DNA from 4 places in the Mesorhizobium sp. Root695 genome. Region 3 is predicted to be linked to each of the others. Evidence: riboswitches for the same ligand, from Rfam matches in the RefSeq annotation. Region 3 holds a riboswitch; each other region holds the start of a gene.
What was found. A riboswitch is a leader RNA that binds a small molecule or an ion and turns the genes downstream of it on or off. The one in region 3 is predicted to bind cobalamin.

Region 1: it holds a riboswitch for cobalamin, as region 3 does, so the genes downstream of both, ASD99_RS01880 (aromatic ring-hydroxylating oxygenase subunit alpha) here and ASD99_RS05285 (DUF1636 family protein) in region 3, are expected to answer to the same signal.
Region 2: it holds a riboswitch for cobalamin, as region 3 does, so the genes downstream of both, ASD99_RS15110 (DUF1636 family protein) here and ASD99_RS05285 (DUF1636 family protein) in region 3, are expected to answer to the same signal.
Region 4: it holds a riboswitch for cobalamin, as region 3 does, so the genes downstream of both, bluB (5,6-dimethylbenzimidazole synthase) here and ASD99_RS05285 (DUF1636 family protein) in region 3, are expected to answer to the same signal.

The regions. Positions count from the first base shown of each region.
Region 1 covers NZ_LMHO01000001.1:375,925-383,711, reverse strand. The annotation lists gene ASD99_RS01910 (carbohydrate ABC transporter permease) at 1-1,026, shown strand, start outside; gene ASD99_RS01905 (alpha-glucosidase family protein) at 1,031-2,695, shown strand; partial or broken gene ASD99_RS01900 (ABC transporter ATP-binding protein) at 2,720-3,829, shown strand; gene ASD99_RS01895 (DUF680 domain-containing protein) at 3,886-4,122, opposite strand; gene ASD99_RS01890 (DUF680 domain-containing protein) at 4,193-4,393, opposite strand; gene ASD99_RS01885 (DUF680 domain-containing protein) at 4,465-4,665, opposite strand; cobalamin riboswitch at 5,178-5,380, shown strand; gene ASD99_RS01880 (aromatic ring-hydroxylating oxygenase subunit alpha) at 5,493-6,740, shown strand; gene ASD99_RS01875 (hybrid-cluster NAD(P)-dependent oxidoreductase) at 6,812-7,787, shown strand, end outside.
Region 2 covers NZ_LMHO01000013.1:6,322-14,108, reverse strand. The annotation lists gene ASD99_RS15145 (phosphatase PAP2/dual specificity phosphatase family protein) at 1-704, shown strand, start outside; gene ASD99_RS15140 (hypothetical protein) at 701-1,144, shown strand; gene ASD99_RS15135 (lysophospholipid acyltransferase family protein) at 1,141-1,803, shown strand; gene ASD99_RS15130 (phosphatidate cytidylyltransferase) at 1,803-2,738, shown strand; gene ASD99_RS15125 (FecCD family ABC transporter permease) at 2,773-3,759, opposite strand; gene ASD99_RS15120 (ABC transporter substrate-binding protein) at 3,789-4,736, opposite strand; gene ASD99_RS15115 (ABC transporter ATP-binding protein) at 4,787-5,575, opposite strand; gene ASD99_RS15110 (DUF1636 family protein) at 5,572-5,940, opposite strand; cobalamin riboswitch at 6,069-6,275, opposite strand; gene ASD99_RS15105 (AraC family transcriptional regulator) at 6,556-7,389, shown strand; gene ASD99_RS15100 (DSD1 family PLP-dependent enzyme) at 7,394-7,787, opposite strand, start outside.
Region 3 covers NZ_LMHO01000003.1:234,381-242,167, reverse strand. The annotation lists gene ASD99_RS05300 (NuoB/complex I 20 kDa subunit family protein) at 1-534, opposite strand, end outside; gene ASD99_RS05295 (NADH-quinone oxidoreductase subunit A) at 525-890, opposite strand; gene ASD99_RS05290 (winged helix-turn-helix domain-containing protein) at 1,222-2,421, shown strand; cobalamin riboswitch at 2,451-2,656, shown strand; gene ASD99_RS05285 (DUF1636 family protein) at 2,695-3,123, shown strand; gene cobW (cobalamin biosynthesis protein CobW) at 3,126-4,178, shown strand; gene cobN (cobaltochelatase subunit CobN) at 4,197-7,655, shown strand; gene cobG (precorrin-3B synthase) at 7,652-7,787, shown strand, end outside.
Region 4 covers NZ_LMHO01000043.1:213,234-221,020, forward strand. The annotation lists gene ASD99_RS27650 (GNAT family N-acetyltransferase) at 1-597, shown strand, start outside; gene ASD99_RS27655 (hypothetical protein) at 698-985, opposite strand; gene dxs (1-deoxy-D-xylulose-5-phosphate synthase) at 1,134-3,047, opposite strand; gene ASD99_RS27665 (pirin family protein) at 3,191-4,111, opposite strand; gene ASD99_RS27670 (DUF2277 domain-containing protein) at 4,151-4,417, opposite strand; gene ASD99_RS27675 (exodeoxyribonuclease VII small subunit) at 4,509-4,760, opposite strand; gene ASD99_RS27680 (histone deacetylase family protein) at 4,764-5,690, opposite strand; cobalamin riboswitch at 5,811-5,991, shown strand; partial or broken gene bluB (5,6-dimethylbenzimidazole synthase) at 6,039-6,698, shown strand; gene ASD99_RS33715 (hypothetical protein) at 6,773-7,756, opposite strand.

The DNA of each region.
Region 1 (7,787 bases), on a different contig from region 3:
ATCATCGCCTCGGGCTGGTGGAATTCCTTCTCCAGTTCCACTCAGACGGAAGCCGGCCGCCTGCCGGCCGCCTCGACGCAAGTCGAAAAGGACGGCAAGTTCGTCCTTGAGGGCAACATCTTCGGCGACGGCGCCAAGCGCAACATCAGCGCCTTCGGCGTCAAATCGGCGGCACCGACGCAATATCCCGCCGGCACGACAGCCGATCTCGGAGACGGCGTGACATTGCTGCTCAACGCCGATGGCAGCTTCGTCATGGCCTCGCCCAAGGCGTTCGAAGGCGATCGCGGCCAACGCGTCTACTATGCCTCGTCGGCGCCACCGAAATTCACCACCGACAACTACAAGACGGTGCTGTTTTCGGAAGGCATCGGGCGGTCATTCATGAACTCGCTGACCGTCACCATCCCGGCGACCGTCATCCCGATCCTGATCGCCGCCTTTGCCGCCTATGCACTGGCCTGGATGCGGTTTCCCGGCCGGGCACTGCTGATCGCGGTCATCATCGGCCTGCTGGTGGTGCCGCTGCAGATGTCGCTGATCCCGCTTTTGAAACTCTACAACGGCGTCGGCTCTTTCTTCGGCATGCCGTCGAAGACCTATCTCGGCATCTGGCTGGCGCATACCGGCTTCGGCCTGCCCTTCGCCATCTACCTGCTGCGCAGCTACATTGCCGGCCTGCCGCGCGAGATCATGGAATCGGCGCGCATCGACGGCGCCAGCGATTTCGAGATCTTCGTAAAGATCGTCTTGCCGCTGTCGTTCCCGGTGCTGGCCTCGTTTGCCATCTTCCAATTCCTGTGGGTATGGAACGATCTGCTGGTGGCGATGGTTTTCCTGGGTACAGAGGCAGACCAGATCGTGCTGACCGCCAAGCTCAACGCCCTGTTGGGCTCACGCGGCGGCGACTGGGAGATCCTGACGACATCGGCTTTCGTGACCATCATCGTGCCGCTGATCGTCTTCTTCTCGCTGCAGCGCTATTTTGTCCGCGGGCTGCTTGCCGGCTCGGTGAAAGGAGGCTGAGACGATGCAATCCGCTTTGAAGGCCAGTTCGAAGCCCGATCTCGCCATCGATAGCGACTGGTGGCGAGGCGCGGTGATCTACCAGATCTATCCGCGCAGCTACCAGGACTCGAACGGCGACGGCATTGGTGACCTCAAGGGCATCATCGGGCGGCTGCCCTACATCGCGGCACTCGGCACGGACGCCATCTGGATTTCGCCGTTCTTCAAGTCGCCGATGAAGGATTTCGGCTATGACGTGTCCGATTACTGCGACGTCGATCCGATGTTCGGCTCGCTGGCCGATTTCGACGCGCTGACCGCCGAGGCACACAGGCTGGGCTTGAAGGTGATGATCGACGAAGTGCTGTCGCACACCGCCGACAACCATCCATGGTTCAAGGAAAGCCGGTCGAGCCGCACCAACCCGAAGGCCGACTGGTACGTCTGGGCAGACGCCAAGCCGGACGGCACGCCGCCCAACAACTGGCTGTCGATCTTCGGCGGCTCGGCTTGGCAATGGGACACCAGCCGCCAGCAATATTACCTGCATAATTTCCTGGCCGAGCAGCCCGACCTCAACTTCCACAACCGCCAAGTCCAGGACGCGTTGCTCGACGTCACCCGTTTCTGGCTGGAGCGCGGCGTCGACGGCTTCCGGCTCGACACCATCAATTTCTACTTCCACAGCCAGGGCCTGGAAAACAACCCGCCGCTGCCGCCGGAGGAGCGCAACGACCAGACCGCACCCGCGGTCAATCCCTACAATTACCAGGACCATCTCTACGACAAGAGCCGTCCGGAGAACCTCGGCTTCCTCGAACGCTTCCGCGCCCTGCTCGATGAATATCCGGCAACCGCCGCGGTCGGCGAGGTCGGCGATTCGCAGCGCGGGCTGGAAGTGGTGGCGGCCTACACCGCCGGCGGCAAGCGCGTGCACATGTGCTATTCCTTCGATTTTCTGGCGCCGGAAAAGATCAGTGCGGCCAAGGTCCGCTCGGTGCTGGAATCTTTCGGCAAGGTCGCCAGCGACGGCTGGTCGTGCTGGGCCTTTTCCAATCATGACGTGATGCGCCCGGCCTCGCGTTGGGCAGCCAATGAGGCCGACCCGATCGCCTACCTCAAGGTCATCTCGGCGCTGCTGATGTCCTTGCGCGGTTCGGTCTGCATCTATCAGGGCGAAGAGCTTGGGCTTGGCGAGGCCGACCTGCGGTTCGAGGATCTGCAGGACCCCTACGGCATCCGCTTCTGGCCTGAATTCAAAGGCCGCGACGGCTGCCGCACGCCGATGGTGTGGGACGGCAGCGCCAGCAATGGCGGCTTCTCGTCGGCAAAACCCTGGCTGCCGGTGCCGGCCAAGCATCTGGCGCAAGCGGTCAATGTCCAGCAGGGCGACGAGAGTTCGCTGCTCGAGCACTACCGGCGCTTTCTCAGCTTCCGCCGCGCCCATCCGGCGCTGGCCAAGGGCGATATCACCTTCATCGAAAGTGAGGGCGACACGGTCGCCTTCACGCGCCGCGCCGGCAACGAGCAGGTGGTCTGCGTCTTCAATCTGGGCGCCAGGCCGACCGAGGTTGACCTTGGCAACCGATCGCTGCAACCTTTGCCCGGGCACGGATTTTCGGGGCAGGCGAGCAGCGGCTCCATACAGCTTGGCGGCTACGGCGCCTGGTTCGGGCGCATCGACTGAATTCAAATCACTGGGAGGAAACCAATGGCCGATGTCACGCTAAGACAAGTGAAGAAGTCCTACGGCACTCTGAACATTCTCCACGGCATCGACCTCGATATAAAGTCGGGCGAGTTCATCGTCTTTGTCGGCCCGTCTGGCTGCGGCAAGTCGACATTGCTGAGGTCGATCGCCGGGCTCGAGGAAATCACCTCCGGCGAGCTCAGAATAGCCGGCGAGGTGGTGAACGACGTGCCGCCATCGAAGCGGGGCATCGCCATGGTGTTCCAGTCCTACGCGCTCTATCCGCACATGACCGTCTACGACAACATGGCGTTCTCGATGAAGATCGGCAAGGAAAACAAGGCCGAGATCGATCGCCGCGTACGCCAGGCGGCGGAAATCCTGCAGCTGACCAAATATCTCGACCGCCTGCCCAAGGCGATGTCGGGCGGCCAGCGCCAGCGCGTCGCCATCGGCCGTGCCATCGTGCGCAATCCGAAAGTGTTCCTGTTCGACGAGCCGCTTTCGAACCTTGACGCCGCACTTCGCGTCGCCACCCGCATCGAGATCGCCAAGCTCAAGGAATCGATGCCCAACACGACCATGATCTACGTCACCCATGACCAGGTCGAGGCGATGACGCTGGCCGATCGCATCGTGGTGCTCAAGGACGGCCATATCGAACAGGTCGGCACGCCGATGGACCTCTACAAGAAACCCGGCAACCTGTTCGTTGCCCAGTTCATCGGCTCGCCGGCCATGAACATCCTGCCGGCGACCATCGACAAGACCGGCAACCCGACCGTCGTCAGCCATGTCGGCGGCCGCAAGGCAACCGTGCCGATCACCACGCCGGCTTCGGCGAAGGGTACCGCGGTGAGTTTCGGCGTGCGGCCGGAGGATCTGATCATCTCCAGCGGCGCTGACTATCTGTTCGAGGGAACGGTCGATTATGTCGAGCAGCTCGGCGAGGTCCAGCTGGTCTATATCGACATCGGCCGCGCCGATCTGCCGCTGGTGACCAAGCTGCCCGGCAATGTCGAGGTCAAGCGCGGCTCGACATTGCGGCTGAGCGCCAATGGCGAGGACCTGCATATCTTCGATACGGATGGGCATTCCTTTGCGCTGCAAAAGCCGGAAGCAAAGGCGGCCAAAAAAGAGCGGCGGGCTTGGCCCGCCGCTCTTCTTTTGAAGATCAGCTTCGGCTGTTAGCGGCCGAAGAGGTTCCGGTCGCTGCCCTGAGGGGCGGACTTCTGTACGTCGCCCGACGAATTGAGCAGCTTCTCGACGAGGCCACCGCTGTTGCGGATCGAGCTCGTGTGCGCGGTGTCAACCGAAGTGACGGCAGGCTGGTTGGCGCCGTTGGAGCCAAAGTTGTCGCTACCGGCGAAGGCACTGCCGGTGATGGCCAGAACGGCGGCGGCAGCAATAAGGATCTTGTTCATTTTAGTCTCCTGAATTTCTAGATTTCGCCAGGACGGCAGGCATACCCGCCGTCAACTGGGAAATTGGTTGTTAGCGACCGAAGAGGTTGCGATCGCTGCCCTGAGCGGCCGTCTGGGCAACCGGTTCGGATGTCTTGGTGGAAGCCGTGTACGACTGGTCGACCGCCGCGGCAGGCTGATTGGCGCCGTTCGAACCATAGTTGTCGCTAGCGGCGAAGGCGCTGCCGGAAATGGCCAGAACGGCTGCGGTAGCAAGAATGATCTTCTTCATTTCAAGTCTCCTGAATTTCTGGATTTCGCCAGGACGGCAGGCATACCCCCCGTCAACTGGTGATTCGGCTGTTAGTGGTTGCCGAAGAGGTTACGGTCGCTACCCTGGGCAGGCGTCTGAGCAGCCGGTTCCGACTTCTTGACCGAAGCGGTGTACGAGCTGTCGACAGCAGTGGCTGCCGGGGCGTTCGAACCATAGTGGTCGCTACCATTAGCGAAGGCGCTGCCGGAAATGGCCAGAAGGGCGGCGGCAGTGAGAATGATCTTTTTCATTTTATGTACTCCAGTATTTTTAGTATTTTTCCCGTCCGTATAGCGGCGTGTCTTGGGAGGAAATCGCGTCGTTCGGACAGCCCCGATGTGGTAGGACCGGTCTGCCTTTTCCAATCACGAAGTTGTTCCGTGTGGACCATGAATCCGCCACTTGAAATTGCGCCAAGGGCTTCTACACAATACTTTTTCCATATATTTATCAATATGTTAGCCAAAGCCGCCAGTCATATCACCAACTGTTTCGTAGGCCCAGCGTTCACACCGTCCTGCACGCACCGTCAACAGAAACGAACCGTTCGGTTCGATTTTAGTGACCGCTAATAGTCACTTTTCGAAACTGTTAACCCTTTTTGACCTCGGTCAGGGGTCGGTTTCGAGGAGATTGCAGATGGGAAGGCCGCCGCGGAGATAGGATTTCAGCGCGGCAATCGCCAACCGGGGCGTTTCGCGTGCGTGTCGCGCCGCATGGATACGATGTCGTTTTCATGCCGATGACGCGTCCGCGATCGTGGTTAGATCATACCATCTCAGGTGCCACTTCGTGACGACGGGGCGGAGAATTGGGAAGCCGGTCAGAATCCGGCGCTGCCCCCGCAACGGTGGTGGAGTTCAAGTCGCAACGGGAGACCACTGGGCAACTGCCTGGGAAGGTGTCGCGATGGTCCGCAAGGACAACTCCAGAGCCCGGAAACCAGCCCAAGATTTCTAGACTCGACTGATCGCGGTGGGCGGTCAAGAGGTGGATCGTGCATGTCCGACGCATCGCCGGCCTGCGTCCAATCCTTCCTCCGTCACCACCAGTTCAGTCCTTAAAGCGAGGACAGGACATGGATATTCGCAACGACATGCTGAGGCTCTTAAACAGCCGCAGGCAAGGCTTTTCGCTAGAGCAGCCGTTCTACACCGATCCAGACTACTTCAAGCTCGACATGGAGCTGATCTGGTATCGCGACTGGCTGTTCATCGGCCACGATTGCGAGCTTCCGAAGCCGGGCAGCTACATCACAGTGCAGATCGGCGACTATCCGGTCGTTCTTGTCCGCGACCAGCAAGGCAAGATCAACGCCTTCCACAATTCCTGCCGGCATCGCGGCAGCCGCGTCTGCAACACCGAGAAGGGTACGGCGGCAAAGCTCGTCTGCCCCTATCACCAATGGACCTATGAGCTCGACGGCCGCCTGCTGTTTGCCCGCCAGATGGCCGACGGTTTCGACAAGAGCCAGTTCGGCCTGAAGCCGGTCGCCTGCGAAAACGTCGGCGGCTACATCTTCATCTGCCTGGCCAAGGAGCCGGCGGATTTCGCGCCGATGCGGGCGATGATCGAACCTTATCTTTTGCCGCACCGGTTGCGCGAAGCAAAGATCGCCTTCGAGAGCACGATCATCGAGAAAGGCAACTGGAAGCTGGTCTGGGAAAACAACCGCGAGTGCTACCACTGCGCCGCCAATCATCCCGAACTGTGCAAGACCTTCCCCGAGGCGCCGACCGTGACCGGCGTCAACGGCGCCGATAGCGACCCCGAGATGGTCGCGCATTGGGCCAAATGCGAGGCCGCCGGCCTGCCGAGCAAATTCCGCATCGATCCGGCCGGACAGTATCGCGCCACCCGCGCGCCACTGCTGCGCGATGCCGTCAGCTACACCATGACCGGCAAGCTGGCGGTCAAGAAGAACCTTTCCGACACCGTCTCCGCCGACCGGATCGGCACCTTGATGCACTATCACTATCCGACGACCTGGAACCACATCCTCATCGACCACGCGGTGACGTTCCGGGTGCTGCCGATCAGCGCCACGGAAACGGCGGTGACGACCAAATGGCTGGTGCACAAGGATGCGGTCGAGGGCATCGATTACACCATCGAAGACCTCACCCATGTCTGGACCGAGACCAACGACCAGGACCGCCGCATCGTCGAGGAAAACGCCTTCGGCATCCTGTCGCCCGCCTATGAGCCCGGCCCCTATTCGGAGCTGCATGAGGGTGGCGTGATCCAGTTCGTCGAATGGTACGCGTCGTTCATCGGTCCGCGCCTTGCCGAAGGCGAGCGGCCGACCCTGCGCAGCGTCGCCTAGCGCATGTCGCCCAAAAGTGCGCAGCGGTTTTGGGACATGCACAAAACAAAAGGGACAAGAGGATGAATGCGATGACGGATCTTGGCCTCTATCGCCATCTCGACCAGATGACGCCGTGGAACGACAGGCTGCAGGTGCTGGAAGTGATCGGCGTCAGCGACGAAGCGCCTGACGTTAAGACCTTCACCTTCCGCTCCGACAACCAGACCTGGTTCCGCTACAAGCCCGGCCAGTTCGTGACGCTGGAACTGCCGACCGCCGACGGGCCGCTGATGCGCACCTACACGCTGTCGTCCTCGCCATCGCGGCCGTTCTCGATCGCGGTGACAGTGAAGGCGCAGGCCGGCAGCATCGGCACGCGCTGGATGTTCGATCATCTGACGCCCGGGTCGCACGTCAAGGCCTATGGGCCGACCGGTGATTTTTCGCTGCACAGCCACCCGGCGGCCAAGTATCTGTTCATTTCGGCAGGCTCCGGCGTGACACCGATGATGTCGATGCTGCGCTGGCTGAATGACTGCGCGCCATGGACCGATGTCGGCTTCGTCAACTGCGCACGCCGCCCGGAAGAGATCATTTTCCGCAAGGAACTCGAACTGCTCGGCAGCCGTATGCCCGGCCTGTCGCTCGGCTTCATGATCGAGGAGCGGTCGAGCCGCGAGGGCTGGTTCGGCCATATGGGCCGCATCGACGCGATCCGGCTGCCACTGCTGGCGCCCGATTTCCGCGAGCGCGAAATCTTCTGCTGCGGCCCCGATCCCTTCATGCGCGCCGTGCGCGGCATGCTGGACTCAGCCGGCTTCGACATGACGAAATATCATCAGGAGAGCTTTGCGGCGCCTGTCGTGGAAGAAATCCCGGCGCCATTCGCGTCGCCGGCTGAAAACGGTGCCGCCATTGTCGCCGAAGCCGCGACGCCGATCCGTTTCGCGCTTTCGGATGTCGACGCCGAATGCGTCGCCGGCCAGACGGTGCTGCAGACGGCACGGGCCTCGGGCGTGCGGATTCCCGCCGCATGCGAGTTCGGCCTGTGCGGCACCTGCAAGG
Region 2 (7,787 bases), on a different contig from region 3:
TTCCGCGCAGCGGCGCGTTGCCGTTTTCAGGCTTCCGGCTGGCCAGCGATGCGAAGGCGCGGCGGCTGGCGCAGCTCTATGCGCTGGGCGCTGCCCTTGCGCTGGCGGGTACCGCGCTCGGCGCCTTCTTTTCAGCCGTCGCGCTCTTTCTGCTTTGGCCGGCGCTGGCGCTGGCGATCGTCGCCTTCGCCTATGCCGGGGCAGGCTCAAAGGTGTTCCAGAAATCCGGTGATGGCAGCATCACGCTGGCAAGCCGCATCCTGCTCTTGCCTTACCGCCTTGGCGCCAGGACAAACATATGGGCGTGGACGCGCAATCTTGCTCCTCAGGTGACAATTGCCGACGGCGTCTTTCTCGGGCGCTTTCCCACGGCACGCGAGGCCAACAGCTTCGGCACGATCATCGACCTCGCCGCCGAACTTGAAAAGCCGACGCGAGCCGATTGCCGCTGGATCAGCTTTCCGATGATCGACCTTATGTCGCCGCCGGCGGCGATACGGCAGCAGGCAGCCGGCGCGCTGGAGAGTGCGCGCCGCGACGGCACCGTGCTGGTGTGCTGCGCACTCGGCTTCCAGCGCAGCGCCGGCGTCGTCGCCGAATGGCTGGTGGCGACCGGCAGGGCCAGGACGCCGACGCTTGCCCGTGAGATGCTCATGGCCGCTGGCCGTCCGGTTCATCTTGCCATGGAGCGGGCGGCGTCATGACCGGAGATGCCTACCAGGACCGCACCGATCGCTTCGCCCGCATGCTGATGCAGCAGGCCGCATGGCCTGCTGCACTCGTGGTGGTCGCAAACATCCTTGGCCCCCTGGCTGCTTCGGCGCGCGGCGCCTTCGAGAGCTTGCCCGCGGCCGTCTCCCTGTCGATCACCGCCGCGAGCGCTGTCGCCGTGCTGGCGCTGTCGGCGCTTCTGGCGTTCGACGCACTGTTGTTCCGGTTGATGGCCAGCTACGACGACGAGGCATCCGGTGGTGCGGCGGTGGATGACATGCTGGCACGGATGCGCCTGAAGCCCGCCCCGTCCACGACACGCCTGCTCGAAGACCGCATGGCCGGCACAAGCCGCTTGCTGTTCAAGCAGCGCGCCGCCCTGGCCCTGTTTGCCGCAGCACTTCTTGCGGCAGGGTTTTGGGCGCCGCGATGAACAAGCTTTCGCTCAAAACCTTCACCTTGCTGCAGACGATAACCTCCGTCGGCCTTTCGGCGCTGGCCTGGACGGTGACCGGGGTGCGTCCAATCTGGAACGGCAGCCTGCCGTCCGACCGCCAGCGCATCTATTTCGCCAATCACACCAGCCATGGCGACTTCATCCTGCTGTCGGCCTGCCTCAGCGAAAAGGAGCGTGCGATCACCCACGCCGTTGCCGCCGGCGAATATTGGGGAAAGTCGCGGCTGCGCCGCTTTATCGCGCAGGACATGCTGTCGTCCGTGCTTATCAACCGGCAATGGACGAAGCCTGAGGAGAACCCGATCGAGATAATGCTGTCGGTTCTCGACCAGGGCCACTCGCTGATCCTGTTTCCCGAAGGCACCCGCAACATGACCGAGGAGCCGCTGCTGGCGTTCCGCTCCGGGCTCTACAATCTGTCGATGGCGCGGCCACAGGTCGAGCTGATCCCGTGCTGGATCGAGAACATGTCGCGGGTGCTGCCCAAGGGCCAGTTCCTGCCGGTCCCGCTGCTGTGCCGTGTGGTTTTCGGCGCGCCGGTCGCGGTTGGCCCGGGCGAAGAACGCCGCGCCTTTCTCGAGCGCGCCCACGCCACGCTTCTGGCGCTCAACCCGCGTCCCGAGCGAGACGATTGATGCGCCACGAGATTTCCATTCTGATCATCGGCCTGCTGGCGGTTTTGACCACCGCCAGCATTGTCGCCACCATCCTTTCGGCGCGGGCGCCGAAGCCGCTGAGCTCGACGCTGGTCAATCTCACCCAGCGCATCAACGCCTGGTGGGTGATGGTGGCGCTGATGACGGTCGCCTTCTTCTTCGGCCGCTACGGCATGACCATCCTGTTCGCGCTGATCTCCTTCGCCGCGCTGCGCGAATTCGTGACGCTGACGCATACGCGCCGCAGCGACCATTGGGTGCTGCTTGGCATGTTCGGCATCATCATACCGTTTCAATACTGGTTGGTGTGGACCGCCTGGTACGGGCTCTTCGTCATCTTCATTCCGGTCTACTGCTTCCTGCTGATGCCGGCCATCACGGCGCTGCATGGCGACACCGAACGCTTCCTCGAGCGGATCGCCGCGCAGCAATGGGCGGTGATGATCTCGGTCTATTGCGTCAGCCATGTTCCGGCGCTGCTGACCCTCAATGTGCCAGGCTTCGAAGGCCGCACCCTGTTGCTGATCGCCTTCCTGATTATCGTCGTGCAAGGCAGCGACGTCCTGCAATACATCTTCGGCAAGCTGTTTGGAAAACACCGGTTTTCGCCGAACGTCTCGCCGTCGAAAACCTGGGAAGGCCTGATCGGCGGACTGGTGTCGGCGAGCCTGCTCGGCGCGCTGTTGTCGTTCGTGACACCCTTTTCACCGCTGCAGGCAGCGGCCGTGGCCTTCGTCGCCTGCTCGATGGGATTTCTCGGCGGGCTGGTCGCCTCGGCCATCAAGCGCGACCAGGGTGTCAAGGACTGGGGCCATCTGATCGAAGGCCATGGCGGCATGATGGACCGCACCGACAGCCTGGTCTTCGCTGCCCCGGTCTTCTTTCACATCGTGCGCTATTTCTGGACGGTCTGAGAGCTCCGAACTAGCGAAGTGTTGCCCACCGCGATCACAGCCGGTTGCGGATGAGCATGGTGACGACGAAGAACGCGCCAACCGAGCTGGTGATGATGCCGATCGGCAGTTCCTGCGGCGGCAGCAGCGTTCGGGCCAGAAGATCGCTTGCCAGCAGAAGCACCGCGCCGAAGACGGCACAACTGGCAACCAGGCGCAGATGCAAGGGACCCGCCAGCGGCCGCGACAGATGCGGGATCATCAGTCCGACGAAGCCGATGACGCCGGCGACAGAGACAAGGATCGCCGTCGAGAAGGCGGCGACGATAAACGTCATCCTGCGCATCCGCGCCACCGGCACACCAAGGCTTTCGGCGGCGTTTTCGCCGGCCAGGAAAGCATCGAGCCGGCGGTGGTTCCATAGCGCGTAAGCCAGGATGGTGCCCGCCCCCAGCGCGCCCAACCAGATATTGTCCCAGCGCGCCAGGCCAAGGCCGCCCATCGTCCAGAACAGCACGGAGTGGGCGGCGCGCTGGTCGCCGGCAAAGACCAGATAGTTGGTCAAGGCGGTGAACATGAACGACACGGCAAGGCCGGCAAGGATCAGCCGCTCCGGGCCTTGCCCCCTCACCCGCGCGACCAGCAGCAGGACGACACCGGCAGCCAGTATGCCGCCGGTGAAGGCCGCGACCGGCAACGTCCAGATGCCGAAACTGTCGCCGAAGACGGTGATGACGGAAACGGCACCCGCGGCGGCTCCCGACGACAGGCCGAACAGGAACGGGTCGGCAAGGTCGTTGCGGGTCACCGTCTGCAGCAGCGCACCGACGACGCCCAGCCCGGCGCCGACGCAGATGGCCAGGATCGTGCGCGGCAGCCGCAGGTCGACGACGATCTTGCCAACCGGCCCGGACACGTCGTGCCCTTCCAGCCCAATTGCACGGCCAAGCGCGGCAACGACATCGGTCAACGGGATCAGCGTCGAGCCATAGGCGATCGACAGCAGAGCGAGAGCGGTGATCACCGCCGCTCCCACCAGCATGGCCAGTGCGAATGTCCTGTGCCGCAAGGTTAGAACGCTTCCGGATGCATGGCCTTGGCGATCTTGTCGATCGCTTCGATGTTGGCCGGTCCGGGCGTCAGTTCGGCATAGCGAAGGGCGACGAAGCGCTCGTTCTTGACCGCGTCCGTCTCCTTCATGGCCGGATGCGCCTTCAGGAAATCGAGCAGCTTCTTGTAGCCGCCACCATCCTGGTAATCGAGCAGGATGAGGAATTGTGGATTGCGCGACGCCACCGTTTCCCAGTCCGTGTTGCCCCAGCTGGTGTCCATGTCGGCCATGATGTTGTCGCCGCCGGCGGCTGATATCATGGCGCTGGGGATGGCGAACTTGCCTGCGGTAAACGGCTTGTCCTCGCCGGAATCATAGAGGAACACCCGCGTTCCCTTACGGTCGCCGACCTTGGCGGTGATGTCGGCGAGTTGCGTCTTCCAGCCCGAAACGAGCTTTTCGGCCTCGGCCTCCTTGCCGAAGATCTTGCCCAGCTTTTCGACATCGCCATAGAGCAGGTCCATCGAGGCGGCGGGGTGGTTCTTGTCGAGATGGACGCAGCTTTCCGTCAGCGCCAGCGTCTTGATGCCGTGCGGGGCAAGCGTGTCGGGTGTCACCTCGCCGCCCGGCTTCATGCCGTAATACCAGCCGGCGAAGAAGAAATCGGGCTCGACCGCGACGAGGTTTTCGAGCGTCGGGTATTTCGGCGCCAATTCCGGGATCGAGCCCTGCTCGGCCTTGAATTCGGGACCGATCTTGTACCATCCGGTGATGCCGGTCAGGCCGACGATCGATGGCTGCAGTTTCAGCGCGAAGGCCATCTCGGCCATGTTGAGATCATGGATGACGGCGCGCTTCGGCGGTGCGTCAAACGTCAGCGGCTTGCCGCAACTGTCGACCGTGACCGGGAAGGCGAAGGCCGTGGGGGTCAGCAGCGAGAAGGCAAGCGAAAAGGCTAGGCGTTTCAAGAATTTGCTCCTATGTGAATGGGATTGGGTCGAATACGGAACGGTTTCAATCAGGATGGCGGCGAGCCACGGTTTGGAACTTCGAACACCGTCAGTTCGCGGTCTTCGGTCGGATGGCGCAGACGCAGAACATCGATGCCGAAAATCTCGCGGATCAATTGTTGGGTCAGCGCTTCGCGCGGCGCGGCCAGCGCTTGCAGACGGGCCTGGTTCATCACCGCCACCCTGGTGGCGAACGGCGCGACCAGGGCCAGATCGTGCAGCACCGCGATCACGGTCATGCTGAAGCCGGCCACGAGTTCGAGCAGTTCGCCGCGGGCGCGCGGGTCGAGATGGTTGGTCGGCTCGTCGAGGAACAGGATCTTTGGCTGCTGGGCGATGGCGCGCGCCAGTTGGGCGCGCTGGCGCTCGCCGCCCGACAATGAGCCTATGGTGCGCCCAAGCAGCGGCAGCAGGCCGGTCCGGCGCAGCGCATCGACGACAATGTCGCGTTCCTCGCTCCTGCGCCGCAGCCCGGCGTGCGGGACGCGGCCAAGCTCGACATAGTCGATCACCGCCAGCCGTGGATCGGGCTGGTCGGTCTGGCCGACCACGGCGATGTGCAGTGCCCGCTCGGCAGCGGAAATCCTGTCCAGCCGACGCCCGGCTAGCTTCACCTCGCCGGAACTTGGCCGTAACATGCCCGACAGCATGCGCAGCAGCGTCGTCTTGCCGGCGCCGTTGGGGCCAATGATGGCGAGGCGGTCGCCAGCGGCCACCGACAGGCTGACCGCCTGGACCAGATCCCGCCCATTCGCCATGGCGCAGAGGTCACGTGCTTCGAGAAGCGCTACAGTCATCGGCTGCTGCCCGCCGGATTGCCCGAACCGGGGATGCGGGCAAGCGTCTTGCCGGCCAATCCCGCCGGGCGCTGACCGGAACTGCACGAGCCGTCGGCCAGCGAGGCGTAGAGTTTGGCGAATCGCACGAGGTCGCCGACATCGGCTCGCGCGTCGATGGAGCCGAAGAGATAGGCAGCCTTGCCTTGCGCCTGGAAGGCGACCGTCAGCGGCCGCGAGCAGCCCGCCATGCAGGCCACGCCTTCGACCGCGACGCCGCTCGCCACGGCTGGTTCATGTTGGGCCGAAAGTCGGGAGCGCAAATCGGTACAAAGGTCGTTCCCGGACCTGACGCCGGTCACATGGTCACGGCAAAGCGTGCACACGATGATGCGATGGATGGGATCGATGGAGCCGTCCAACTTTCCGTCACTTTCCAAAACTGGCGACGGAAGGAAGCTGGCGAACCGGCCGACAAGACCGAGATTCGCGTTTCCTCCCGGCACACCCCGTCCGGTCAACTCATGCTGATGGCAGGTCTCCTGGCTCGCGGGTCGTTGCGCCATCCTGCCTTCCCAGCCTTGCCGGCCAGTGGCATTCGCGGATTTTGCTCGCCGCTTACAGTTGCGGGGGCAGCCACGGCCTCGACCCCTGGGATCTCACCGTGTTCCCTTTTCACCCCTCGCCTTTTGACTCGGGGACCATCACGAAATCACAGTAGATTTCCCCCAAACGCATCGCAACGCATTTCTGCGGGTTGAGTTTGCCAAGCCGGCAATGGGTATGATCGATGGCTGGACGGAAACAAGCAACACCTTTGATTGTTATGTAATAACATATTGCTATGAATATGACCCGACTCTGTCAACCCCTTTCCACGCAAAGGCGATGGCCTATCGTTTCGGTTTTGCGCGGAGCGCAATTTCGATCAAACTGACCTCATCGGGAAACATCACCATGATCCTGCCACGTGTGAATCGAGCCATTTTAAAAGGAGCCCCATGAACCCGACCGAGAAAGCGCTGTGGTTCGTCGAGAGCCATCTGCCGGAGGCGATCTCGCTCGACGATGTCGCGCAAAGCAGCGGCGTGTCGCGTTTTCATGTGACGCGGGCTTTCGGGGCTGCAACCGGTCGCTCGGTGATGGGCTACATGCGCTCGCGCCGCTTGACCGAGGCGGCGCGCAAGCTGGCCGGCGGAGCGCCCGATATCCTCAGCGTCGCGCTCGATGCCGGCTACAACTCGCATGAGGCGTTCACCCGTGCCTTCCGCGATCAGTTCGGCACCACGCCGGAACTGGTGCGCGCGCAAGGCACACTCGACAAGCTCGACCTCGTGGAGCCGATCCTGATGGACCAGTCCTTTCTTGCCAACCTCGAACCGCCGCGTTTCGAGACCAGCCGGCCGTTCCTCATCGCCGGTCTCGGCGAACGCTACAGCTGCGAAACCAGCGCAGCCATTCCGATGCAATGGCAGCGCTTCGGCCCCTATATCGGCAACATTCCGGGCGAGACAGGCGACGTTGCCTATGGCGTCTGCGTCAACGGCGACGATGCCGGCAATTTCGACTACATTGCCGGCGTCGAAGTGTCGGACTTTTCCGACCTGCCCAAGGAATTCAGCCGGGTGCGCGTGCCGGCACAGAAATATGCGGTCTTCGCCCACCGCGAACACATCTCGACCATCCGCCGGACGGTAAACACCATCTGGAACAAATGGCTGCCGGCCTCCGGCCATGAGATTTCAGATGCGCCGGAATTCGAACGCTACGGTCCCGAATTCGACCCGCGCAGCGGCAATGGCGGGCTGGAAATCTGGATACCGGTGAAGGGGTAGACGATCACGCCATCGGCAGCGCCGGCCAGCGATCAGTGACCTTTCCGCCGGCAAACACCGCGATCGATCCGAATTGCTGCAGCACGGCCTCGCTCTGCGTCGGGCGCAAGAAGGCGTAGTCGCCTGGCCTTGCGGGCGCATCGGCCGGCAAGCCCATGAATTGCTGGTTGGAGGACAGGCCGAGCAAGCCGTTCGTCGTCATGCCTTGGGGGAACACCGGCTCGGCCATCCACTTGCCGCCATAGAGGTAGCAGCCCTTGCGGGGAAACCGGCCGATCGCCTGCAGCGCGCGGGTGACAGCCGGCGGGCCGGGCAGCATTGGCTCGACCACTTTCAGCATCGGCGTCGCGATAAAGGCCGCCGGCTGGAAGCCTTCGAGACCTGATGTATCGAAGTCG
Region 3 (7,787 bases):
AATGCCGTAGAGCAGCGCTTCGGCGCTCGGCGGACAGCCGGGCACATAGATGTCGACCGGCACGATGCGGTCGCAGCCGCGCACCACCGAATAGGAATAGTGGTAGTAGCCGCCGCCATTGGCGCATGAGCCCATCGAGATGACGTAGCGCGGCTCCGGCATCTGGTCGTAGACCTTGCGCAGCGCCGGCGCCATCTTGTTGGTCAGCGTGCCGGCAACGATCATGATGTCGGACTGGCGCGGCGACGCGCGCGGCGCGACACCGAACCTCTCCGAGTCATAGCGCGGCATCGAGGTATGGATCATCTCCACCGCGCAGCAGGCGAGGCCAAAGGTCATGAACATCAGCGAGCCGCTGCGCGCCCAGGTGATCAGCGCTTCCGTCGAGGTGACGAGAAAACCCTTGTCGGCGAGCTCATTGTTGATCTCGAGGAAGAACGGATCGTCCGCCCCCACCGGCCTGCCGGTGTTGGGATCGATCAAACCCTTGGGCTTCGGCGCGACGAGCGTGCCGGAACTGTCGTTCAATCCCATTCCAGCGCTCCTTTTTTCCATTCATAGGCAAAGCCGATGGTCAGCACCGCCAAAAAGACCATCATCGACCAGAAGCCGAGCATGCCGATCTTCGAGAACGACACCGCCCAAGGAAACAGGAAGGCCACTTCCAGGTCGAAGATGATGAACAGGATCGACACCAGGTAGAAGCGGATGTCGAATTTCATGCGGGCGTCGTCGAACGAGTTGAAACCGCACTCGTAGGCGGAAAGCTTTTCAGGATCGGGATTGCGGTAAGCCACCAGGAAGGGCGCGGCCAGCAGCGCCAGGCCGACAACCAACGCCACGCCTATGAACAGGACGATGGGCAGGTATGAGCTTAGAAGTGCGTTCATGCTCGGCTTTCCGTTGGCGCCAATCCACTTTGATTACAGCACCGGACCCTAATGCGGAAGCGTGACAGTTTAACCGCTGAACCGTTTTAAGGGCCTATGCTGCAACGCGGCGAGGGTTAGCGCAGCACTTCCAGTGAAGCAAGTCAAACCTTGTTCAAAACACTGACCTGGACGGCATATCCGGGGAAACTGGTCCGATCCGCTCCTGTTTGATTTCCTTCGCTTTCTACTCCACTTTTCTCTCCTGACATGCTTGCCGCCAAAACCCTGCTAGCATGGCCCGGAATCACCCATCCGACCCTCGGTCAAAACACTTCAAAGTGATGCCTGCATGAAGGAAAAGATCTCGCTCCCCATGGCCCGGCGCATTGCGCTCGCCGCCCAGGGGTTCCTCGATCCCCGCCCGACCGGCACGCCTGACCGAAGGCATTTTGCCCGCACGCTCTCCCGCACCGGCCTGTTGCAGATCGATTCCGTCAGCGCGGTGGTGCGCGCTCATTATATGCCACTCTATTCGCGCCTGGGCCCCTACCCGCTCACTCTGCTCGACAACGCGGCCGTGACGCGCAAGCGCACGGTGTTCGAATATTGGGCGCACGAGGCCTCCTTCCTGCCGGTCGAGACCTACCCGCTGATGCGCTGGCGCATGCAACGCGCCGAGCGCGGCGACGAGATGTATCTGGGCCTCGCCAAATGGGGCCGCGAGCACGCCGCCTATATCGAAGAGATCTACCGCCAGGTCGCCGAGCGCGGCCCGATCGCCGCTTCCGCGCTGGAAGGCCAGAAAGGCTCGGGCGGATGGTGGGGCTGGAGCCACGCCAAGCATGCCTTCGAATGGCTGTTCTGGGCTGGGCGCATCACCACGGCGCACCGCCGCGGCTTCGAGCGTTTCTATGACCTGCCCGAACGCGTGCTGCCGCAGGCGATCCTTGACCTGCCGGTGCCAACGCCTGAGGACGCGCACCGCGAATTGCTGCGCATTTCCGCCCGCGCCCATGGCGTGGCGACATCAGGCGATTTGCGCGATTATTTCCGCCTGTCCCCGGCCGATATGAAAGGCCGGCTGGAGGAACTGGTTGAAACCGGCGAGCTGCTGCCGGTGCGCGTCGAAGGCTGGGACAAGCCGGCCTATCTTCATAAAGACGCCCGTTTGCCCCGAAAGATCGAAGCCCGCGCCTTGCTGGCGCCGTTCGACCCGGTCGTCTTCGAACGTTCGCGCACCGAGCGCCTGTTCGATTTCCACTACCGCATCGAGATCTACACGCCAGCCGACAAGCGGCAATACGGCTATTATGTCCTGCCGTTCCTGCTCGGCGACAGGATCGTGGCGCGCGTCGACCTCAAGGCCGATCGGCCTGCGAGCGTGCTGCGCGTCCATGCGGCCTATGCCGAGCCCGGCGCACCAGCCGAAACCGCTGCTCAGCTCTTCGAGGAATTGAAGCAGATGCAGGGCTGGCTGGGCCTCGAACGCATCGAAGTGACGTCCGCCGGTGACTTGGGTCCGGCGCTGGCCGACCTGACAGCGTCGTAAGCTCGCGTTGACACCGCTGCCCGCAAAAGCCTAAATCCGTTCCAGACGGTCTCTTCTCTTCAACGAGAGGAGCCAAGAGGGAATGCGGTGCGGGATATCTGTCCCAAATCCGCGGCTGTCCCCGCAACTGTAAGCGAAGAGCCAAGGCCGAAAGCCACTGGGAGGTTCCCGGGAAGGCGGCTACCAAGGCGATGACCCGCGAGCCAGGAGACCTGCCGTCTGCGACTGTAGAATCCGATCGCCCGGCGGGTTTCCGGGCAAGGAGCCCGATTTTTGGACCACGACAGCAGTTTTTCGGCTGGCACAGCGGATGTTTCGTCCGGCAATGATGATGCCTTGGCCGGCGTCACCGTCATCGTCTGCGCTTCCTGCCGCGATGAAACCGGCTCCGACGCCCATCCCCGCGCCGGCGAATCGTTGGCGGATGACACCCGCCGCGCCGCATCCGGCGAAAATATTCGCATCCGCAGCGTTGAATGCCTTGGCAATTGCAAACGGCGCCTCAGCGCCGCGATCCTGCGCGATGGCTGCTGGAGCTATGTCTTCGGCGACTTGACCGCGACCAGCGGTGCCGACCTCGTCACCGGAGCCAAACTCTTCGCCACCTCGACGGACGGCCTGATCCCGTGGCGCGGCCGTCCCGATAGCCTGAAGCGCGGCCTCGTTGCCCGCATCCCTCCCCTCAACCTGTTGAAGGACTGACCATGACCGCTCCAGATTCGTCCGCCAACCTCTCCCGCGTTCCCTGCACCGTTGTCACCGGCTTCCTCGGCGCCGGCAAGACGACGCTGGTCCGCCATCTCCTGGAAAACGCCGGCGGCAAGCGCATTGCCATCATCGTCAACGAATTTGGCGACATCGGCATCGATGGCGAGATCCTCAAGGGATGCGGCATCGACACCTGTCCGGAGGAAAACATCGTCGAACTGGCCAATGGCTGTATCTGCTGCACCGTCGCCGACGATTTCGTTCCGGCGCTCGACCAGATCCTCGCGCTGACGCCGAGGGTCGACCACATCCTGATCGAGACCTCGGGCCTCGCGCTGCCCAAGCCGTTGGTCCAGGCTTTCCAGTGGCCGAGCGTGAAAAGCCGGGTGACCGTCGACGGCGTCATCGCCGTGGTCGACGGGCCGGCATTGGCCGAGGGTCGCGTCGCCAACGACATGGATGCCTTGCAGGCGCAGCGCGCCCAGGATGAGACGCTCGACCACGACGACCCGGTGGAAGAAGTGTTCGAGGACCAGATCGCCTGCGCCGACCTGATTATCCTGTCGAAAAGCGATTTGATGGACGCCGCCGGCACCGACCGCGCCAACGCCATCATCAACGAACACTCCGCCCGCGCGGTGAAGATCGTGCCGACATCGCATGGCAAGGTCGATCCCTCGGTGCTGCTCGGGCTCGGTCTGGCGGTCGAAGACGACATCGAGAACCGCAAGTCCCATCATGACGGCGCCTTCGACCATGAGCATGACGACTTCGACACCTTCATCGTCGACATTGCCTCGATCGCCAATCCCGATGATCTGGCGAAACGCGTCGCCACCGTCGCCGAAGAAGAGAACGTGTTGCGCGTGAAAGGCTTCGTCGAGGTCGGCGGCAAGCCGATGCGGCTCTTGCTGCAGGCGGTCGGGCCGCGCGTCAATCATTACTATGACCGCGCCTGGACCGCCGAGGATGACCGCCGCTCGCGCCTCGTCGTAATCGGGCTGAAGGGGCTGAACCGCCCGGCGATCGAGCGTATCCTTGCCGGCTGATTTCGGACACGGGTCGCGATGCACATCCTAACCACGACATCCGCCTCGCTCGACGACCTCGCCGAGCCGGTCGATCTGCGGCAGACGCCGGCGGATATCGTGGCGCTGTCCTTCACCGACAGCGATCTCGCCGGATTGGCGGCGGCCTGGAAGGCCGACGCCGAACGCCTGCCCTCGATGCGGCTGGCCGCGCTGCGCGACCTGCGCCATCCCATGTCCGTCGACCTCTGGGTCGACAGCGTCGCCCGCCACGCCAAGATCATCCTCGTGCGCATCCTCGGCGGCTACGACTGGTGGCGCTACGGCTGCGACCAGCTTGCCTCGACCGCCCGCGAACGCGGCATAAAACTGGCGCTGCTGCCCGGCGAATGCCGAGATGAGGATCTGCGCCTGATCGAAGCCTCGACGCTGCCGCGCGAGGAGTTGGACGGCCTGCTCGATTATTTCCGCGAGGGCGGCCCGGCGAATATGAGCGCGCTGGTGCAGAAGTTGGCGGGGTTGGCGGGACAGGATGCGGTTGCTGCAGAGCCGGTCACTGTGCCAAAAGTTGGCTACTACGAACCCGGCCGCGGCGTCGTCCCCCTGCCCCTCGAGGGGGAGGGAAAGGTCGTGCCGATCCTGTTCTACCGATCGATGCTGCTCGCCGCTGATGTCGCGCCCATCGATGCCCTGTTTGAGGCGCTCCGCCAGCGCGGCATCAACCCGGTCCCCATTTTCGTCTCCAGCCTGAAGGACCCGGCATCGCTGGCGTTCGTGGAAACAGCACTGGCCGCGCTGAAACCCGCGGCCATCATCACCGCGACCGCTTTCGCGTCCGGCGCCGAGCCCGGCGTTGAAACCCTGTTCGACCGCGCCCGCGTGCCCGTCTTCCAGGTCATTGTCGCCACCACCCGCCGCGACATCTGGGAGAACAACCAGCGCGGCCTGGCGCCCGCCGACCTTGCCATGCATGTCGTGCTGCCCGAACTCGACGGCCGCATCTTGGCCGGCGCCATTTCCTTCAAGGGCGAGAGCGATGTCGATCCGGCGCTTGGCCACCGCGCCTTCGCCAACCGGCCGGAAGCGGATCGTGTGGCGCAAGTTGCTGACCGCGTCGCGGCCTTCATCCGACTACGGGAGACGCCCCGCGCCCAGCGCAAGCTCGCCATCCTGATCCCGGATTATCCGAGCGCGCCCGGCCGAACCGGCTACGCCGTCGGCCTCGATGTGCCGTCCAGCGTGCTGGCGATGCTGCATGATCTGAGCGAACAGGGCTATGGAGTTGAAGGGATACCGGAGACGCCGCGGGCGTTGCTGGGGCTGCTGGAGCGCGGCAATGATGGGCTGGGGCTGGACGACTATCGGGACTTCTCAAAGGGCCTGCCGATTGAGGCTGTTGCTGCAGTCGAAGCTGCATGGGGAGCGGCCGATACTTCACCCTCCCCCTTGTGGGGAGGGTCGGTTCGCGACATTCGCGAAGCGGATGGCGCGAACCGGGGTGGGGGTAGCGGCGCACCACCCCCACCCGGCCCTGCGGGCCACCCTCCCCACAAGGGGGAGGGTAAGAGCGCTTTCCCCTTCCGCGCCGCGACCTTCGGAAACATCACCGTCGCGCTGGCCCCAGACCGCGGCCGCTCCGCCGACCGCCGCGCCGATTACCACGACCCGACACTGCCGCCGCGCCATGCGCTGATCGCTTTCGGTCTGTGGCTGCGCAGCTCGCTCGGCGTCCACGCGCTCGTCCATGTCGGCGCGCACGGCACGCTGGAGTGGCTGCCGGGTAAGACGGTTGCGCTTTCGGAAAACTGCTTTCCCGAAATCGTCACCGGCCCCTTGCCCGTCATCTATCCTTTCATCGTCTCCAACCCCGGCGAGGCTGCACAGGCCAAGCGGCGCATCGCCGCCGTCACCCTTGGCCATCTGCCGCCGCCCCTGACCGGCGCCGGACTGGACGAGGACCAGCACAAGCTCGAGCGGCTGGTCGACGAATACGCCCAGGCCGACGGGCTCGACCGTCGCCGCCGCGACCGCCTGGCAAAACTGATCGTCGACACCGCGCAAAAAACCGGCCTCGCCACCGAAGCCGGCGTCGCCAGGACCGACGCGCCCGATGAAGCGCTGCGCCGAATCGATGCCTGGCTCTGCGATCTCAAGGATTTCGCCATCAAGGACGGGCTGCATATCTATGGCCGCGCTCCGGAGGACGAGCCTGACGCCATGCGGCGACAAAGTGCGGCAGCCGAGAAGACGGCGCTGCTCGCCGCGCTCGATGGCCGCCACGTCAAGGCTGGGCCGGCCGGCGCGCCCGCGCGCGGCCGATCCGATGTTCTGCCCACCGGCCGCAACCTGTTCACGTCGGACCCGCGCACCATGCCGACGCCGACCGCCTATGATCTGGGCAAGGCAGCGGCGGAGGAAGTCGTGCGCGGCTACATGCAGTCGCATGGCGACTGGCCGCGCTCGCTGGTGATCGATCTCTGGGGCTCGGCATCGCTGCGCACCGGCGGCGAGGAGATCGCTCAAGGGTTGGCGCTGATGGGCTGCCGGCCGCAATGGGATGCGGCCACTGGCCGCATCACCGGCATCGAGGTATTACCTCCCGCCGCGCTCGGCCGGCCGCGCGTCGATGTCACCTGGCGCATATCAGGCCTGTTTCGCGACATGTTTCCGACCCAGATTGCGCTGATCGATGCCGCCGCCAACGCCGTTGCCGCCCGCGACGAGGAGGATTCGGAAAACCCGCTCGCGGCCAAAACCCGCGCCGACGGCAAGATCAGCCCGCGCATCTTCGGCACTTCGCCCGGCACCTACGGCGCCGGTGTCGAGGATCTTTTGTCCTCCGGCGACTGGGTGGCACGCGAAGAGATCGGCCGCGCCTATCTCGACGCCACATCGCATGCCTATGGCGGCTCCGAAGGTGAAGGCGTCTTGGCGCCCGGTGCCTTCGAGGGCCGCATCGCCGAGGCCGATCTTCTCGTCCACACCGGCGACGATCCCGGCCGCGACATCCTCGAGGGCTCCTCCGATGTCGCCTTCATCGGCGGCTTCTCGGCGGCCTTGGCAACTCTCGGCAGGAATGCCGACGTCATCGTGCTCGACACCACGGACCCGCAAAAGCCGAGGCCACGCTCGGTCAGCGAGGCCGTATCGCGTGTCGTGCGTGCCCGCGCCGTCAATCCACGCTTCATATCAGGCCAGATGCGCCACGGCCCGCGTGGCGCCTCCGAATTTGCCGAAACCGTCGACCGGCTGGTCGGCTTTGCCGAAACCACCCACGCCATTTCGGGAACGTTGATCGAGGCGGTGCATGACGCCTATCTCGGCGATCCGGCTGTCCGCGCCTTCATCCTGCGCGAGAACCCCGCCGCCGCGAAAGTCATCGCCGAGCGCTTGCTGTCGGCGCGCCGGCGTGGCCTGTGGCATCCCTTGCGCAATTCCATCGACGACGATCTCACGGCCCTGATTGCCGAGGCAGAAGCACTTGGGGTGGCGGCATGAACGCCTTCTCGCGCCGTGGCGCCTGCCCGGCTCTGGCAGCCCCCATGCAGACCGGCGACGGCCTGCTGGTACGGCTCAACCCTGTCGCTGGAGGGTTGTCGCCAGAGTCGTTGATCGGACTAGCCGAATCCG
Region 4 (7,787 bases), on a different contig from region 3:
TCGAAAAAAGTCCGGCAAAACTATCGCCGTGGCCGCAAATTCATGGAGGAAGGCGGCGCGCTACGCTTCCGCCTGATGGAAGCGCACGAAGCCCGCGAGCCCGTGCTCGAGCGCGTCGCGGCGCTGAAGCGGCTATGGCTGGCGAAGCACGGCCGCGTTTCGGACCTCTTCGACGAAGGCTCCACCGCTCTGGCAGCGCTGGTCTCCGTGCTGGCCGGACTCGGATTGCTGCGCATCTTCGTGCTCGAACGCGAAAACGAGATCATCGCCATCTCGATCAATTTCGAGCAGCATGGAACGATGATGGCGTTCGTCACGACCTATGACCCGGCCTTCGAGCGTGCCTCGCCGGGCATGGTCCTGATGATGGATTACATCCAGTGGTCGCTTGACCGGGGCTTGACCACGGTCGATTTTCTCTGCGGCGGCGAGGATTTCAAGCGCCGCTTTGCGACGCATTCGGTGACCTTGTCATCGGTGATGGGCGGACGAAGCCTGCGCGGACGCCTCGCCGTCTTGGCCGACCGCGCCCGCCACGCCATGAAATCCTGGCGATCCGAGAAACCGGCGAAACAAGCGGTGCCGGCGGAGGAATAACCTTTTGACATCGCCTGCATGGCGGCATGGAAAGGCATCGGCCGGCAGACCGACTCCGATCATACCCTCTTAGGCAGCTCTAGGTTTACTGGCCTTCAATTTAGAAAATGGTTCGCGAAACCTGCCGTTCCACGGCGGGCGACAGACCGTCGGCCGGCTTGCCTGTTGCTTCCTCGCGTGGGCGTTCGGTCACGGCCGCTGGCGCTGCTCCCGGCACGACCACAAGCTGCGGCACCTGCTTGTAGGAAAAACCGCCGCGGATATTGCCCATCTTGCCGGCGACGATGCCCACTGCCGCCTTTTCGAGGCTGCGATCATAGCGCGTTTCGGCGACGGCCGGCGCGACGAGGACGGCGCAAAGCGCTACGCCGCACAGAAGCGTTTTCATTGTTGTTGTCTCCCTGCCTGATCAACGACTAGCAGGGCGCCGTTGAAAAACGGCCAAGAGACACGGTAAGCGAAAAGCCAAACGTTAGCGTAAACAATGCGTTAAGATCGTTGGCCGGCAAACTGATTCAAGTCTTTGAGACTTTGATTCAGGCGCGCTGGGCGTGAGTGCTGTGCCCGAGCGCGACGAAGACCGTGCGCACAATGCCGGCTGCGTCGAGCCCTGCATCGGCATACATCTTTTCCGGCTTGGCATGGTCGGTGAACGCGTCGGGCAGCACCAGCGGGCGCACCTTCAGGCCGCTTTCCAGCAGGCCTTCGTGGGCGAGGAACTGCAGTACGTGGCTGGCGAAGCCGCCGACGGCGCCTTCCTCCACCGTCACCAGAACCTCATGCGAGCGGGCCAGCCGCCGGATCAGATCCTCGTCGAGCGGCTTGGCGAAACGGGCATCGGCGACCGTGGTGGAGAGCCCGGCAGCGCCAAGCTCCTCGGCGGCGATCAGACAATCCTGCAGCCGCGTGCCGAAGGACAGCAGCGCTACCTTGGTGCCCTCCTTGACGATGCGGCCCTTGCCGATTTCGAGCACCGAGCCACGTTCCGGCATGTCGACGCCGACGCCGTTGCCGCGCGGATAGCGGAAGGCGATCGGGCCCTCATCATAACTCGCCGCGGTGCGCACCATGTGGCGCAACTCCGCCTCGTCGGCCGCCGCCATGACGACGAAACCCGGCAAGGTCGCCAGGAAAGTGGTGTCGAAAGCGCCGCAATGGGTGGCGCCATCGGCGCCGACGAAGCCGGCGCGGTCGATGGGAAAGCGCACCGGCAATTTCTGGATGGCGACGTCGTGGACGACCTGGTCGTAGGCGCGCTGCAGGAAGGTCGAATAGATCGCCGCGAACGGCTTGTAACCTTCGGTGGCGAGGCCAGCGGCAAAGGTCACCGCGTGCTGTTCGGCAATGCCGACATCGAAAATCCGCGACGGAAACGCTTCGCCGAACAGGTCGAGGCCGGTGCCGCCCGGCATGGCGGCGGTGACGGCGACGATGCGGTCGTCTTCACGGCCCTCCTGGACCAGGCTTTCGGCAAACACTTTGGTGTAGGCCGGTGCGTTGGCCGGCGCCTTGGCCTGGGCGCCGGTGATGACGTCGAACTTGTTGACGCCGTGATACTTGTCGGCGGCGGCCTCCGCCGGCGCGTAGCCCTTGCCCTTCTGGGTGACGACATGGATCAGCACCGGGCCTTCGCCATTGTCGCGGACATTTTTCAGAACCGGGATCAGATGCTCCAGATTGTGACCGTCGATCGGGCCGATGTGATAGAAACCGAGCTCCTCGAACAGCGTGCCGCCTGTGACGTAGCCGCGTGCATGCTCGACCGCCCTTGTGATCGCACGGTCGGCCCGCTTGCCGAGGTAGGAGGTCAGTTTCTTGCCGAAATCGCGCAGGCCGACATAGGCCTTGCCCGAGGCCAAACGCGCCAGATAGGCGCTCATAGCGCCGGTTGGCGGTGCGATCGACATGTCGTTGTCGTTGAGGATGACGATCAGCCGTGCATCGAGCGCGCCGGCATTGTTCATCGCCTCATAGGCCATGCCGGCAGACATGGCGCCGTCACCGATGACGGCGATGACATTGTTGCGGCCGCCGGAGAGGTCGCGAGCAGCGGCCATGCCGAGGCCGGCCGATATCGAGGTCGAGGAGTGGGCCGCACCGAAGGGATCGTACTCGCTCTCGGCGCGGCGGGTGAAGCCGGACAGGCCGCCTTCCTGGCGCAGTGTGCGGATGCGGTCGCGGCGACCGGTCAGGATCTTGTGCGGATAGGCCTGGTGGCCAACATCCCAGATCAGCCGGTCATCGGGCGTGTTGAAGACATAGTGCAGCGCCACCGTCAGCTCGACCACGCCAAGGCCGGCACCAAGGTGGCCGCCGGTGCGGGAGACGGCGTCGATCAGCTCGGCGCGAAGCTCGAATGCCAGTTGCGGCAGGTCGCTCTCGGCAAGCGTGCGCAGGTCGGCCGGGATACGGACCTTGTCGAGAAGAGGCGTATGCGGCGTTGCGTTCACGGGTGTCAGGCTTTCGGTTGATGGGCGAAATAGGCCGCCGGCCGGCGAAAGTAAATGCGCATCAGTGACGCGGATCAGGCTGTGGCCTTTGTTCTTATGCATGTCGTTCTCCCAAAACCGGGGCCACTTTTGGGCGACATGCATTAGCTTTCCGGCAGCGGAATAAACTCTTCCTCATCTCCGGGAACGATATCGAAACGGCCCGTCTTCCATTCCTGCTTGGCCTGCTCGATGCGTTCCTTGGATGACGAGACGAAATTCCACCAGATGTAGCGCTGTGAGCCGAGCGAGGCGCCGCCAAACAGCATGAAATGCGCGCCGATCAGCGACGATACGACGATCTCGTCACCGGGCCGAAACACCAGCAGCCGTTCGGCCGGAAAGACGTCGCCTGATATCGAGACCTCGCCTTCCAGCGTGTAGATGGCGCGTTCTTCTGCATCGGCCGGGATTTTCACGCTGGCGCCGGGCGTCAGGCGCAAGTCGGCATAGAGCGTGTCGGAGTCAGCCCTGACCGGAGACCGCAATCCCTGGAAATCACCAATGACGACGCGTCCGCTGACGCCCTCTGCGTCGATCTCGGGCAGCCGTAGCGCTGCGGTGTTCTCGAACACCGGCGCCACTTCTTCCTTGCCGTCCGGCAAGGCCAGCCATGTCTGCAGGCCGGAGATCGACATCGGCGTGCCGCGCAGTTCCTCCGGCGTGCGCTCGGAATGGACGATGCCGCGGCCAGCGGTCATCAAATTCACGTCGCCGGGCTGGATGACCATTTCGGTGCCGAGTGAATCGCGATGCCGGATCTTGCCGTCGAACAGATAGGTGACGGTCGACAGACCGATATGCGGATGGGGACGGACATCCAGTGCCTGGCCGGCCCGCAGGATCGCCGGACCCATGCGGTCGAAGAAGATGAAGGGTCCGACCAGCCGCCTCTTGGCGGTCGGCAGTGCGCGGCGCACCTGGAAACCGCCAATATCCTTGGCGTTGGGGATGACCATCAATTCGATCTGGTCGCTGGCGAAGGCATCGCCGGCCTGTGGGTCGTTTCCGGGAAAGAAGCTCACGAGATCTCCTTGTCAGCGGGCAATGCCTGCTTGGCCGCGTCAGGCAAAGCGGATCGCCGCCTTTGCCCGCAGTTTGGCCGCCACCTCTTCGCGATTGCGCGGATGCTGATGGGTTTCCATGGAATCGAGCAGTTCGCGCGCCGATGCGGCAATGGCTTCGACCGCGTGGTCGAAAGCATGCTGGTTCTGCTTCGAGGGCCGCGTCGTTCCGCTCAGCTTGCGGACAAACTGAAGTGCCGCGTCGCGGACTTCGTCGTTGGTTGCGGGCGGGTCAAAATTGAACAGGGTCTTGATGTTTCTGCACATCGCTTCCGTATCTCCTCTTGTCCTGGAGCGTTTTCAATCGAGACGAGTTCTATCCTCAATCATGATCGTGTCCGTGAGACGGCTGCGTGCCTCAGTCCGCATCGAGCGGCTCCGTTCCAACCGGCTTGCCGTCACGCGACAGCCTGATCTTCTCGACCTTGTCCTCGGCGGCCTTCAGCAGCCGGTCGCAATGTGCCTTCAGCGCCTCGCCGCGCTCATAGATCCTGATCGACTGGTCGAGCGGCACGTCGCCACGCTCCAGATCATCGACGATCTTCTCCAGCGCGTCGAGTGCCTGTTCGAAGCTCATCGCCTTGACGTCTTCGTTGGTCTCACCAGCCATCATTCATCCTTTCATCAGCCGCCCGACATGGGCGGCGACCGAAAATGCCAATCCCTGCAGATCGTAGCCACCCTCAAGCAGACTGACGAGCCGGTTGCCGCTGTGGCGCGCGGCGCTCTGCATCAGCTGGCCGGTCGCCCAGTCGAAATCATCCTCGGTCAGGTTGATCTCGGCCAGCGGGTCGCGGTGGTGCGCGTCGAACCCGGCCGAAATGATGATCAGGTCGGGCGCGAAATTATCGAGCGCCGGCAGCACGCGCGACAGGAAGGCATCGCGAAAAACCTCACTGCCGGTCTGCGGCGCCAGCGGCGCGTTGACGATGTTGCCGGCGCCGGTTTCGCTTTTTGCCCCGGTGCCGGGGTAAAGCGGCATCTGGTGCGTCGAGCAATAGAGCACCGACGGATCGTCCCAGAAAATATCCTGCGTGCCGTTGCCGTGATGCACGTCCCAGTCGACGACGGCAACGCGCTCGACACCGTGTTTCTTCTGCGCATAACGCGCCGCGACCGCCGCTGTGTTGAACAGGCAGAAGCCCATGGCCGTGGTCTTTTCGGCATGGTGGCCGGGCGGCCGGGCGGCGACGAAGACGTTGTCGGCGCGGCCTGAAAAGACGTCGTCAACGGCGGCGTTGGCGGCACCGATCGCGGTGATCGCCGCCTGCCAGCTCTTCGGGCTGACTGACGTGTCGGCGTCGATGCGCGCGATCCCTTCGTCGGGAATGGCGGCGCGAACGCGGGCGACGAAATCGGCGGGATGCGCATAGAGGATGGTGGCCTCGTCGCCTTCCGGTGCCTGGACGCGATCGAGCCCGGCAAAGGCTTCGTCTTCGAGCACGCGCTCAATGGCGCGCAAGCGGTCCGGCCGCTCGGGATGGCCGGGCGGCGTGAGGTGCTCGAGGAAGATCGGATGGGTGTAGAGACGAGTGGCCATCGTCCCAATCTAGTGACCCGGATCGACAAAGGCCATGCGCAGGCGGCCGATGACTGGGGAAAATCACGCCTGCGCCATTCGTGTGGCTGCGGGCATTGGCGTCCTCAGCGCTTCAGCGTAAGGTCCCCGGCACTGCCTGGTGCCCGCCGCAAGCGGGAGAATCGGGAACACGGTTGAATTCCGTGGCGTGCCCAACGCTGTAAGGGGGACCGCGCCGGTAAATGCCACTGTCGATGACGGGAAGGCACCGGACGCGGGTTGATCCCGAGCCAGAAGACCGGCCTGGCAGGCATCGTCATCCGCATGGTCAGGCGGACGACATCGATTGCAATCGCAAGGGGACAAGCGATGCCGGAGCACATGACCACTGCCATTGACGATGGGTTTGACAAGAAAGCGCGCGATGCGGTCTATCGCGCCATGTTCACGCGGCGTGACGTGCGCAGCCATTTCCTGCCCACCGCGCTCGACGATGAGGTGCTGGCGCGGCTGCTGCTTGCCGCTCATCATGCGCCGTCGGTCGGCTTCATGCAGCCTTGGAACTTCATCGTCATTCGCGATGCCGGGCGGCGGGAAAAGGTGCGCGATCTTTTCCTGGCTGCGCGCGAGCAGGAACTGCCCGCCATTGAGGAAGAGCGCCAGGCGCTCTACCGCAAGCTCAAGCTGGAAGGCATCTGCGAAAGCGCGCTCAACATCTGCATCACCTGCGACCGGCAGCGTTCGAAGGGCTCGCCGCTGGGCCGCTTGCACAATCCTGAGATGGACCTCTACAGCACGGTCTGCGCGGTGCAGAATTTCTGGCTGGCGGCGCGCGCCGAAGGCGTCGGTGTCGGTTGGGTCAGCATCATCGAGGCGCAGGCGCTGAAAAGCCTGCTGTCGATTCCCGATCATGTGACGCCGGTCGCCTATCTCTGCGTCGGCCGTGTTTCCGAGTTCGCGCCAAGACCGGATCTCGAAACGCATGGCTGGGGACGCCGGCTGCCGCTGTCGGAGTTGATCATGAGCGAGATTTTTTGCGGCCAAGGTGAGGTGCCGCTGAAGTCAACCGTGGCGCGTCTCAACGCTGTCGATGCCGCACCGGATCAGCGTGTCGCGCCGGCCGTGCCCCAGCGCGAGCCGCCGAAGGAGGCCAGCGCCTTGTCCTTGAGCTCCCTGAACTTCGACGACGCCTCGGCCAGCCGGGCGTCCCAGGCCGGATCTGGCACCTGGCCCGCGATGGTCTTGAAATAGACCTGCATCAGGCAGGCGATGGCGAAAGGCTCGATGAACGCCGCCTTGAAGGCCCAGGCGAAGACGATAGCGAGCACGAAGGCCCAACCGGCGAGTTGGCCAGGCATCAGGAAGAGAATGGCGCCGGCGGGCGCCAGCATCAGCAGGAAGATGACGAAGGACACGCCCCACATGATGACCGCCAGCCAGACGGCGTTCTTGACCATGACCTTGCCGTTCTGGGCATAAAGCACGACGCCTTGGCGCGCCGTCTCGAACGGCGAGGCTGAATTGATGCGGATGTTGTAGCCGAGGATGATCTCGTCGACATAGGTCAGCGACAGGCGGATCACCGTGTTGATGAAGGAGACCAGGCCGCTCAGGCCCGGAATCGGCAGGAAGGCGGCGATGCCGCCGAGCAGGCCTGTGATGGCGCGGATGGCTCCCTTGACCAGCTGGTCGACGACGAAAAGGATGTTGGCCTCGGCAAAACGCTGGGTCACGATGTCCTTGGCGTAGGCAATCTGGTCCTGGCCACCGGGAATGTCGCGGCCGTCGATCAGATGGACCATGACGGCGATGTGACCGGCCTTGACGACATAAAGGATGTATTCGCGGATCCAGTAGACGGCGATCGAGACAATGCCGAAGCCGACCACGCCGCCCCACAGGGCAAAGGACAGCGGCCCGTCGGGATCGGTGGAGATATGGCCGACGCCGTAGCCGACGGAGGCGCCGGTGCCGGTCGCCATGATATAGGCCAGCGTGATGCCGAAATAGACGATCATGCGAAAGACAATGAACGGCCAGGTCCGCATCATGATGGACACCGACTTGCCGATATCGAAATCCCACATGCCCCGAATCTCCCCTCAGAGATGGTAGCAG